2 regions of the Rhizobium sp. LARHSG275 genome follow, and region 1 is predicted to be linked to the other one. Evidence: riboswitches for the same ligand, from Rfam matches in the RefSeq annotation. Region 1 holds a riboswitch; the other holds the start of a gene.
What was found. Region 1 has a riboswitch for thiamine pyrophosphate ahead of thiC (phosphomethylpyrimidine synthase ThiC). Riboswitches for the same ligand answer to the same signal wherever they lie in the genome.
Positions count from the first base shown of each region.

Region 1 (5,752 bases):
CGGCAGATTGTCGGGATAAGCTGGCCGCACGCCCGCGCCAGTTTCCGTGACCCCTGCCTCGCCGAACACAGGATTGAGCGTGTAGGCGGCATTCAGCAACTCCATCAGCGAACGCGCGGTAATCGGGCCGGTATCGTCATTTTCGATCATCGTCGCCCCGATCATGAAGCGATGTCTTTCGCGCGGCACGATATAGATGGGGTGGCGCGGATGCAGCAGGCGAACGGGACGAGAGAGCGTTGTCTCGCTCGTTTCGACGCAGAGCATCTCTCCGCGAACACCGCGCAATCCGGGCAGCTGGCCGATCTGGGCAGCCCCGGTGCAGTCGATCACGCGATCATAATGGGCAATGTCAGCATTGTGCGTGGCGCCGAGTGTCAGACGCATGCGGGCTTCCTCGAGTCCGGAGGCCAGCCCCGAGAGTGCCTGTCGCGGATCGAGATGCGCTTCATGTCGAAAGAACAGTGCCCTACGGAAACGGCCTGCGAGATCAGGTTCAAGAGACGCGATCGCCTGCTCGTCCAGCCATTCCCATCCGCTTGTCCGGTGGGAAAAGCGGTCGAGTTCGCCGGCATCGCGCCCGGCCGCCACGACAAGTGTTCCCCGGCGATGGACATGGCCGGGCAATGCCGCCTCCCACCAATCGGCGGCAAGACGGCCGAGCGCCAGTACCGGCTCCTCTGCGCTTTCCCGTTCGCACCATGGCGCCAGCATGCCGCCGGCAAAGCCGGAAGCGCCAGCCCCGACCTTGTCGGCATGTTCAGTGACACTGACCCGGAGACCGTGCCGGTAGAGCTGCCAGGCAACGGTGAGGCCGGCAACGCCGGCTCCCTTGACGAGAATGTGCATCGTCATTCTCCGGTTGGCGTTTTCGCCGCTTCGGCGATCGGCATGTAGAGATCGCCGCCATCGCGATACCTCGCGGCCATGGCTTCCAGCCCTTCTTTCTGGGCTTCGGCACGAATGTCGTGGGAAATTCGCATGGAACAGAATTTCGGGCCGCACATCGAGCAGAAATGCGCCACCTTATGGGCTTCCTTAGGCAGCGTCTCGTCGTGGAAGCTGCGGGCAGTTTCGGGGTCCAGCGAGAGGTTGAACTGATCCTCCCAGCGGAATTCGAAACGGGCACGCGAGAGCGCATCATCGCGCAGCTGTGCTGCCGGATGCCCCTTGGCGAGATCAGCCGCGTGAGCCGCTATCTTGTAGGTGATAACGCCGGTCTTGACGTCATTGCGATCGGGAAGACCGAGATGCTCCTTCGGCGTGACGTAGCAGAGCATCGCGGTGCCGAACCAGCCGATCATGGCTGCGCCTATTCCAGAGGTGATGTGATCGTAGCCTGGTGCGATATCGGTCGTCAGCGGCCCAAGCGTATAGAAAGGTGCCTCGCCGCAGACCTCGAGCTGCTTGTCCATGTTCTCCTTGATCTTGTGCATCGGCACATGGCCGGGGCCCTCGATCATAACCTGGCAGTCTTTCGCCCAGGCGATCTTGGTCAGCTCTCCCAGTATTTCCAGTTCGGCGAATTGCGCTGCGTCGTTGGCATCGGCGATGGAGCCAGGGCGCAGGCCGTCGCCGAGCGAGAAGGAAACGTCATAGGCGCGGCAGATGTCGCAGATCTCCTCGAAATGTTCGTATAGGAAGCTTTCGCGATGATGATGGAGACACCACTTCGCCATGATCGAACCGCCGCGCGAGACGATGCCAGTAACACGATTGACAGTCAGCGGGATATAGGCGAGCCGCACGCCGGCGTGGATGGTGAAGTAGTCGACACCCTGCTCGGCCTGCTCGATCAGCGTGTCACGATAGACCTCCCAGGTCAGGTTCTCGGCAATGCCCTCGACCTTCTCCAGCGCCTGATAGAGCGGCACGGTACCGATCGGCACCGGCGAATTGCGGATGATCCATTCGCGGATGTTGTGGATGTTGCGGCCGGTGGAGAGATCCATGACCGTGTCAGCGCCCCAGCGGGTCGCCCAGACCATTTTCTCGACTTCTTCCGCCATCGACGAGGTGACAGCCGAGTTGCCGATATTGGCGTTGATCTTCACCAGGAAATTCCGGCCGATGATCATCGGCTCGGCTTCGGGATGGTTGATGTTGGCGGGGATGATTGCCCGACCCGCCGCCACTTCCTGCCGGACGAAATCCGCCGTCACATGGTCCGGAATGTGCGCGCCGAAGCTTTCGCCGTCGCGGACCATCGCATCCGCGTGCACCTTGCGGCCAAGGTTTTCGCGTATAGCGATGAACTCCATTTCCGGCGTGATGATACCAGCCCTCGCATAGGCGAACTGGGTGACGGCCTTGCCGTCCTTCGCGCACAGCGGCTGGCGTAGCGTGGGAAATTCGGGCGTCAGCCTTTCGCCGCTGGCGAAGCCGTTGTCTTCGGGACGGACATGGCGGCCCTGATACGCCACGACGTCGCCGCGGGCGAGAACCCAGTCGCGTCGCAGTGAGGGCAGCCCCTGTTCGATACGGATCTCGGCGCCCTCGATCGTATAGGGGCCGGAGGAGTCGTAGACGACGACGGGCTGCTCGCCCGATGTCGGATGCAGGCTAATTTCGCGCATCGGCACGCAAATTTCGGGATGGACTTCTCCCCGAATGTAGATTTTCTTGGATGCCGGCAAGGGGCCGGTGGTGACGGTTGGGGTGCCTGCGATATTCATGGTTTGAGGCTCCAAGTTTTCGATTGGAGACCCAGTCCTCAGCCGGAATGATGAAAAGACGCCGGCACGGATTCCACGCGTGAATCCACTGCCTTGGAGCGCTTGCACCGTCCCTACGCCAGTATGAACTGGATCAGGTTCAACGGGTCACTGCGCGCGATAGCAGTATCTCAGCCCCTTGCCGGGACCCCCCTGGTGAATGCGAAAATGGGTAGAGGGTTGCCGAGGTACTGTCAAGCGACGATCCGCGGTGGCTTGGGATGCAGGTTACACTCACGCGCGTGCCATTGTGACAGCTAGGTCACGGTCGCGAAGCATGTGACTGGTCCTGCGGCCATTCCATAAGATTGCATGCATCGTTCATTCTCCGTGCGGAGCGTCATTGCCCTGAGCTGCAGTGCTTGACACTGATCAAGATGACTCGCGTTCACCCGTTCTCTTTCGAAAAATGAATTGGATGGCCGTCGCACAAGCTCTATCGAGAAAGCAACCGCGGAACTGGAAAGTCTAGCACATTATCCGTGTAGCTTTCGACCACGGCGCTAAACGGCGTTCCGTCTCGAAGTTTAAGGACGGCACGATGTTCGAGCAGGAACGGCGGCAGGCTAAGGGAACTTGTTTCATGCGCTGTTAAGCCGTCCATGTCCCAGCCTTCGGATAGGGGGGACCAGAGCAACGTGGCAGACAGGTTTGTGCGAGTGAAATTAAGAGCCTGAACGGCTCTGCCAAACGCGATATCGCTGGTCTTCAAAGCCCGATTCATCTCTGCAGTTAATTTTGCGGGTACATACCAATTGTCGGCTTCCGACAAGACGCGGTCGCCGCAGACCAGGCGGACACGGCGATAAGCGACCAGCTCACCGGGTCCGACGGTCAGAAGTTCACGGACGTGCTCGTCGGCCGGCTTGTCTTGCCCGCGGACACGCTGTGCTACGATCTTGGAACCTTCCGGCGCGAGCTTATGCGCCGCGCACCAGCGGTCAAGGGTCAACGTAGCACTGGCGTTGCTCAGGAGAGCGGCATTCAAGGTCTGGAGGACCGCAAGCGCTTCTACTCGAGATCCCGGCGTGTTCAGCCACTGAGACCGCGTGGACGATCCTTGTGAAAAAGCAATCTGCGTGCCCAGCACCATGCCGACCGCTGCAAGTCCGGCGATGCGGATGCATTTCAAAGAAGATAATAACACTGAAAATGAACTCCTTTTCTGCGGCAGATTTGATGGGCGAACTGTGCGGGTCAAATTTTGTGATTTTGGTAGGCGAGCATTGCTTCCTGCAGCAAGGTTTGAACTGCGCCTTGCGTGTACCGGATAAGGGCCAGGTTATCGATTGACTGCTTACCACCTTTCGATGTTCTTAGCCTTATTGGCCCGCACCTGTGAAGCCTAGGCCCAAGCTGTCCTTCGCTTGCATCGCATCGATATCGTCGATGACAACCTCCACCCCCGCGCGCCGAGCTGTTGTTGGAGTTTGAAACCGATGGCGACTGCGTCGGCGATTTCACCCTGGAATTTGGAAACAAGACTGACTCTTAAATCGGGAACGTGGCGGCCCGTCCGAACTCTCCGAGTTCTATACACTCGTAACCCTCACCTACGGATTTTAGCGCCTTTGTCGTCCTCCTCGCTCTTTGCGAAATGTTCATGTCGTTGGATTGGATAAAAGAGGTCGCAGCCGTAAGCCCAATCCAAGAGCAATTGTTGAAAAAGGGTCTTCTTCTTCGACGCAGAGTCCTTCTGCCGGTGGTCGACGGCCGCTGCCCGCAAACGCGAGTCGGCAAGGTACTTGTCTGATTTCTTGTTGCGCTCCATGCCATCGTGCTCCTTGTGTAAACCTGCCGGCGATGATGTCGCCTGCAAGGGTTCAGCTTCATAGGAAAAAGTCTGTCCTGTTGTGATATCGGAAGCCGAGTTGCGGGACATTTGATGAAGTTGATACATAAAGCAACGTACTCGATAGGATATACTTTCTGTTATAACGCCAATTATCGAATATAAGAATTCGTACTGGTGGTAAAACAGTAGGTTATAAGAATATAAGTTCGCATATATTATTGCATATATTGCACTTCCTTTCTTTGGCTGCAACCGTCAAGACCACTTTGTCGTCCACCGCTCTACGGCTGAAGCAATCAACTGCACGATATGGAGCGCCGCCTCAGTCTCCGATCGTGGAGGGAATGATCGCGGCCCAGGCATCCCGGTCAGACGAAAACGGCGCGGCAAACGGATCGCCGCCGAAGACGCCTAGAAGGGCAACCTCGCGTTCTCCTTGACTTCCTTCATCACGAAGAAAGTGCGCGTCTGGCGCACGCCCGGCAGGGCGATTAGCTTCTGGCCGTGCAGCTTGTTGAAATCGGCCATGTCACGGACGCGGATTTTCAGGAGGTAATCGAAATCTCCGGCTACCAGACTGCAGTCCAGCACTTCCTTCAGCTCCATGACAGCGCCCTCGAATGCGCCAAAGCTCTCAGGTGTGGAGCGATCCAATACCACGCCAACCATCACCATCGCGCTGAGGCCGACGGCGCTCGGCGCGACCTCCGCCCGAACGCCGGTGATGTAGCCCTCCTCGAAAAGGCGCTGAGTTCGCCTATGGCAAGTTGCAGCGCTGACATTCACGCGCTCGGCAAGATCGGCATTGCTGAGCCGGCCCTCCGATTGAAGAGCGCGTAAAATCTTGAGGTCTATTCCGTCAAAATCCACTGTGGAAGAAACTTTCATATTGGATCTCACAATTGAAGAAGTGGTGTATGATAGCGAAAATTGATCTCAATCGAGAAAGTTCTTGCAGGAAAATTAGAGAGCACCTTTCAAAAGATATCAGCTAGCCTTGTGCCACGAATCGGTACGGAGGCCCTGATTGATGTCATTGTTGGAAAAGTTCGAACGTTACCCGCTCACCTTCGGCCCGACTCCGATCGAGCACTTGCCACGGCTTACTGCGGCGCTGGGCGGCAAGGTCGAGATCTATGCCAAGCGCGACGACTGCAATTCGGGCCTCGCGATGGGCGGCAATAAGCTCAGGAAGCTCGAATATATCGTGCCCGACGCGATCGCCTCCGGCGCAGATACGCTG
Region 1 covers NZ_JBIXJN010000031.1:51,069-56,820, forward strand. The annotation lists gene thiO (glycine oxidase ThiO) at 1-849, opposite strand, end outside; gene thiC (phosphomethylpyrimidine synthase ThiC) at 852-2,675, opposite strand; TPP riboswitch at 2,768-2,879, opposite strand; gene ACIPSK_RS30310 (hypothetical protein) at 3,151-3,807, opposite strand; gene ACIPSK_RS30315 (hypothetical protein) at 4,264-4,614, opposite strand; gene ACIPSK_RS30320 (Lrp/AsnC family transcriptional regulator) at 4,921-5,397, opposite strand; gene ACIPSK_RS30325 (1-aminocyclopropane-1-carboxylate deaminase) at 5,540-5,752, shown strand, end outside.

Region 2 (5,752 bases), on a different contig from region 1:
CTGGCGGATCGCCTTGCGGACCTCGACATTCCCGGCAATACCTTCCTTCGTGTTGAAGACGAAGACCGGATAACCGAAGGGCTTGAGGATGATCGGCTGCGAGGCGGTCGAAGCCTTCAGCTTGTCGTAGGATTCGACGGGGATCGAGTCGACATAATCATACTGGCCGGAAACGGCGGCTTCGACGCGGGTGTTCGGATCCGGCACCGGCACGAAGCGGATCTCATCGAGATATTGATGACGGGCGCCGCCATAACCATTGCTGTCGCCTTCGCGTGACTTATAGCCATCGAAACGGACGAGCTGGATATACTGGTCGGCCTTGCGCTCCTTCAGCATGTAGGGACCGGTGCCGATGAAGTCCTTCATCGGCTCGTCCTGCTTTTCCGACGGGATGATGATCGCGGCCGAATTGTTGAAGGCAAGCAGCGAGGTCAGCGGCGCATAGGGCTGCTTCAGCGCAATCTTGACGGTCGCCGGATCGACGGCGGTGACGGACTCGATGAAGCCGGCCACCTGCTTGCCGCGCGAAGCGATCTTCATCCAGCGGCCAAGCGAGGCGACGACATCTTCCGAGGTCATATCGGTATTGTCGTGGAACTTGATGCCGGTTCTGAGCTTGATCGTATAGGTTTTGCCGTCGGCGCTGATCTCAGGCAGGCTTTCGGCCAGAAGCGGCGTTACGTTCCAGCTCTTGTCGAAGGTGTAGAGCGTTTCGAAAATGTGTTGCGTGACGATGCCGACCAGATCGGCCGTCGACGACATCGGATCGAGCGTTGGCGGTTCGCCGATCGTCGCGACGTTGATGACGCCGCCCTTTTCCTGGGCAAGGAGTGTCGAAGGCAGGGCGATGAGCGCAGTGCCGAGAAGGAATGCGACCAGTGTTTTCATGTGAGAGCTCCCGTTTAGTTCCACAATTATGTAATTCATCTTTTTGTAACAGAATAGGGGATGGATCGATCCTGTCAAGCACGAGCGACGGATTATGCTAGGGCGGATAGCCGGACGCCGGAAAAACACACAATCTTCGGCTGCGCCCGGCTGCACCAAGACCGCGCATTGTGCCAAGGTGAGGCGATCGCCCTGAGTCAGGCTTCAAGGGAACGGGAGAACAGCATGAGTATCGACTTCAACGACGGCAAATGGCTGAACGAGCCGGCGCAATGGCAGGCGACCGACGCCGGCCTTACCTTGACCACCGATGAGAAAACCGATTTCTGGCGAGAAACCCATTACGGCTTCACCCGCGACAGCGGCCATTTCCTCGCCTTTCCCACCACCGACGGCTTCACCGCGCAGATCCGCGTCCAGGGCGAATTCCGCACCCTCTACGACCAGGCCGGCCTGATGGTGCGCATCGACGAGAAACGCTGGGTGAAAACAGGCGTCGAGTTCACCGACGGCGAAGCCTTCCTCAGCACCGTCGTCACCGACGGCAAATCCGACTGGTCCGTCGCTCAGCCCTTCCGCGAATTGGAAGATTTCCGCATCCGCGTGACGGTCGCCAACGGCGCGTTGCGCATCCAGGCTTCACGCGACGGACGCCACTGGCCGCTACTGCGGTTAGCGCCCCTCCCGGCTGCCGAGCGCTATGAGGTGGGGCCGACTGCTTGCACGCCGGAGCGGAGCGGGCTGAGGGTGCGGTTTTCGGAGTTTTCGATTGGGCCGGCGATTACCACCGATCTTCATGACTTGAGCTAGGGGATTTCGATGTCGTATTCTCGACGGCAATATACGAATCCAGATAGTGGAGTCCAAGAGGCACCCCGGCAGAGATTATCCGCGGGGTGCGCATCTCTTAAAATCGTTCATCATCATCGCGCGGCGCAGCCGCAGGACTGTCATTTTCGAGATGACATCCGCCCCGTTCTCTGCGAAAAAGGGCGTGATGAGAGACAGGGGCGTTCGTCGACAGACGGGCTGAGAAGCACCCTTCGAACCTGAACCGGATAATGCCGGCGGAGGGAGTCGCTCGGGGCCGCGGCACCGTCCGCATGAACCGCCCCGTGCCCGCCCCCGCCTGAAAGGGGCCATATGCAGACCAGGACCACACCAGGAGCGATGCTGAAGGCGATGCGCGAGAAGCCGCCGCTCGTTCAGTGCATCACCAATTACGTCGCCATGAACATCGCCGCGAATGTCCTGCTTGCATCAGGCGCCTCGCCCGCCATGGTGCATGCCGCCGAAGAAGCCGGCGAATTCGCCGCGATCGCCAGCGCTGTGACAATCAATATCGGCACGCTGTCGACGCAATGGATCGACGGCATGCAGGCGGCTGCGAAGGCGGCGACATCAGCCGGCAAACCCTGGGTGCTCGATCCGGTCGCCCATTATGCCACCGCCTTCCGCCGCAATGCGGTCGCCGAACTGCTGGCGCTGCGTCCGACCATCATCCGCGGCAACGCGTCCGAGATCATCGCGCTTGCCGGCGGAGAAAGTCGCGGCCAGGGGGTCGATAGCCGCGACCCGGTCGAGCAAGCGGAAGGTTCGGCGCGATGGCTTGCCGAGCGGCAGCGGGCGGTCGTCGCCGTAACCGGCGCCGTGGATTTCGTCACCGACGGCGAGCGGGCCGTGCGCATCGAAGGCGGATCGGTCCTGATGCCGCAGGTCACGGCACTCGGCTGCTCGCTCACCTGCCTCGTCGGCGCCTTTGCCGCGACGGCACCTGAAGACACCTTCGGAGCGACGGTCGCAGCCCTTGCAACCTTCGCCATCGCCGGCGAGGAGGCCGCCCTTGGCGCGGCCGGCCCCGGCTCCTTCTCCTGGCGCTTTCTCGATGCGCTGGCCGCGCTCGACGCCGAAACGCTGGACGCCAGGGCAAGGATATCAGCCGCATGAAGGCTTTCGACCTTTCGCTCTATCTCGTCCTCGACCCCGATCTCTGCGCCGGGATCGGCATGGTCGAAACCGCGCGCCTTGCCGTTGCCGGCGGCGCCACCATGGTGCAGCTGCGCGACAAACATGCCGGCACCATCAGGATGATCGAGACCGGCCGCGCCTTGAAACAGGTGCTGGATAGGACCGGCGCCCTCCTCATTGTCAACGATGACGTCGAGGCGGCAATCGCCATCGGCGCCGATGGTCTGCATATTGGCCAGGAGGACATGGATGCGCGTAAAGCCCGGGCGATGGTCGGTGCTGAGATGATCCTTGGCCTGTCGGTCGAGAGCGAAGCGCTTGCTAACGCCGTCGATCCTGATCTCATCGATTACACCGGCGTCGGGCCGGTGTTTGCGACACCGACCAAGGCCGATCACAAGCAACCGATCGGCTTTGACGGCCTTGCAAGGCTGGTCAAGGTCTCGCCGGTGCCATCGGTCGCGATCGGCGGACTCAAGGCGGATCATGTCGTTCAGGTGTTCGCCGCAGGCGCCAAGGGACTTGCCGTCGTCTCTGCCATCTGCGGCACGCCCGACCCCGAAGCGGCCACGGGCCGCATCGCTGCAGAAATTCGAAAGGCCCGCGCATGATCCGCAACGTTCTCTCGATCGCCGGCTCTGATCCCTCCGGCGGCGCCGGCATCCAGGCCGATCTCAAGGCCTTTTCCGCCCGCGGCGTCTACGGCATGGCGGTGCTGACCGCGCTGACGGCGCAGAACACGCAAGGGGTAAGCGGCGTGCATCTGGTGCCGCCGCAATTCGTCGCCGATCAGATCAATGCCGTCTTTGCCGACGTGCGCGTCGATGCCGTCAAGATCGGCATGATCGCCAATGCCGGCATCGCCGAAGCCGTTGCCGGTGCGCTGACTGACCACCGCGACATTCCGATCGTCATCGACCCGGTCATGATCGCCAAGGGCGGAGCCGCCCTGCTGGCGCCCGAGGCGGTCGACGTGCTGACCCGCCGGCTGCTGCCGCTTGCCACGCTTCTGACCCCGAACCTGCCGGAAGCCGCCGCCCTGCTGCACCAGCCGGTCGCGACAAACCGCGCTGACATGGCGGCGCAGGCCGAGCGCCTGCTAGCACTTGGCCCGGCCGCGGTGTTGGTCAAGGGCGGCCATCTCGACAGCGACGAGAGCCCCGACGTGCTTGCCACCGCTGCCGGCCTGCACTGGTTCGAAGCCAGGCGCGTGCCGACCAAGAATACCCACGGCACCGGCTGCACGCTCTCCAGCGCGCTGGCGGCCGAGCTCGCCAAGGGCGCCTCGGCGCGGGAGGCCGTCGCCATCGCCAAGGATTACCTCGCCGGCGCGGTCGCGGCTGCCGGCAACCTCACCGTCGGCTCCGGCCATGGACCGGTGCAGCACTTTCATGCACTCTGGAAAGGCGGCGAATAGGCACTCGCTCAACCAAACATGCCGACTGAAACGGCCGGCCGTTGGGCGAGCTTTACAAGAGCTGGGCGGACCCGTCGGTGCGGATGATCTGAAGCCGGCTTGCTGGCCTCGTCGCCTGCCCTATGCTAGGGGACAGTCCCTTTAAGAGGCGAAGCCGTCATGCTGCCATGGATCCAGCTCGATTCCGCGACCATTCCCGGTGAAAACGGCGAATTGCGGCTGAAGCGGCGCGGCAGCGAGTTCTCGATCATGCTCGGCGCCAACGAGTTGATGAACAGCCGTCTCAGCGGCTCGGAGGAGGCACTGGCGACCCTTTCCTGGGATCGGATCAAGGCGCACCCGAAGCCGCGGATCCTAATCGGCGGCCTCGGCATGGGCTTCACCCTGCGCGCCGCCCTCGCCGTCCTTCCCGAAGATGCCGGCGTCACCGTCGCCGAACTGGTGCCGGCCGTCGTCGCCTGGGCACGCGGGCCGATGGCCGAGGTCTTCAAGGGCTGTCTCGACGATCCGCGGGTCGGCATCCATCAGGGCGATGTCGGCGACGCGATCCGCACCGGCAAGACCGCCTATGACGCCATTCTGCTCGATGTCGATAACGGTCCTGATGGCCTGACCCGCAAATCCAACGACCGGCTCTACGATTTTGCCGGCCTTCGCGCCGCCGGCGACGCGTTGCGCCCAGGCGGCGTGCTCGCCGTCTGGTCGTCCGGTCCGGACCCTGATTTCACGCGGCGTCTCAAGGATAGCGGTTTTTCCGTCGATGCGGTCAACACGCGCGCCAACGGCAAACGCGGCGGCGCCCGCCACGTCATCTGGCTGGCCGTCAAATCGGTGAAATGACGCTCAAGCAGAAGCGATCCTGCGGGCGGCATTGATGGCGCGGCGGGCGCCGGAGCGCAACTGCGCGGTCTCGGCGCCGGCAATGACCAGATCGAAGCCGAACTTCAGCAGTTCGCCAGCCCGCTCGCCGTCACCGGCGAAGGCGCAGGCGAATTTGCCATGGGCACGGCAGCGCGAAACCGCATGCTGCATGGCGCTGTCGATCTCGGCGGCGTTCGGCGCCACCTGATCGCCGTTCGACAGCGCGATCGAAAGGTCGGAAGGGCCGATGAAAATGCCGTCGATGCCGGCAACGCCGAGGATGCCGTCGATCGCCTCGAGTGCCGCCCGGGTCTCGATCATGGCGACGGCGACGGTGAGCGCATTGGCGTTCTTCAGATAATCATCGGCCGACAGGCCGGTATGGTTGAGCGCCAGCGAGGGTCCCCAGCTGCGTTCGCCGAGAGGCGGGTATTTGGTGGTCTTGACGAAGGCTTGCGCGTCTTCGGCCGAATTGATCATCGGCGCAATGATGCCGGAAGCGCCGGCATCGAGCAGGCGCGAGGCGGACGCGAAATCACCGACCGGAATGCGCGCCAGCGCCGGCTTGCCGGCAAGGCGCACCTGGGCAACGGCGTTCGCTGCCGAGGGCATGTC
Region 2 covers NZ_JBIXJN010000001.1:22,327-28,078, forward strand. The annotation lists gene ACIPSK_RS00115 (ABC transporter substrate-binding protein) at 1-891, opposite strand, end outside; gene ACIPSK_RS00120 (DUF1349 domain-containing protein) at 1,117-1,701, shown strand; TPP riboswitch at 1,888-1,984, shown strand; gene thiM (hydroxyethylthiazole kinase) at 2,035-2,838, shown strand; gene thiE (thiamine phosphate synthase) at 2,835-3,470, shown strand; gene thiD (bifunctional hydroxymethylpyrimidine kinase/phosphomethylpyrimidine kinase) at 3,467-4,276, shown strand; gene ACIPSK_RS00140 (spermidine synthase) at 4,436-5,116, shown strand; gene ACIPSK_RS00145 (HpcH/HpaI aldolase family protein) at 5,120-5,752, opposite strand, start outside.
Region 2: linked by a shared signal. The riboswitch ahead of thiM (hydroxyethylthiazole kinase) and the one ahead of thiC (phosphomethylpyrimidine synthase ThiC) in region 1 are both predicted to bind thiamine pyrophosphate.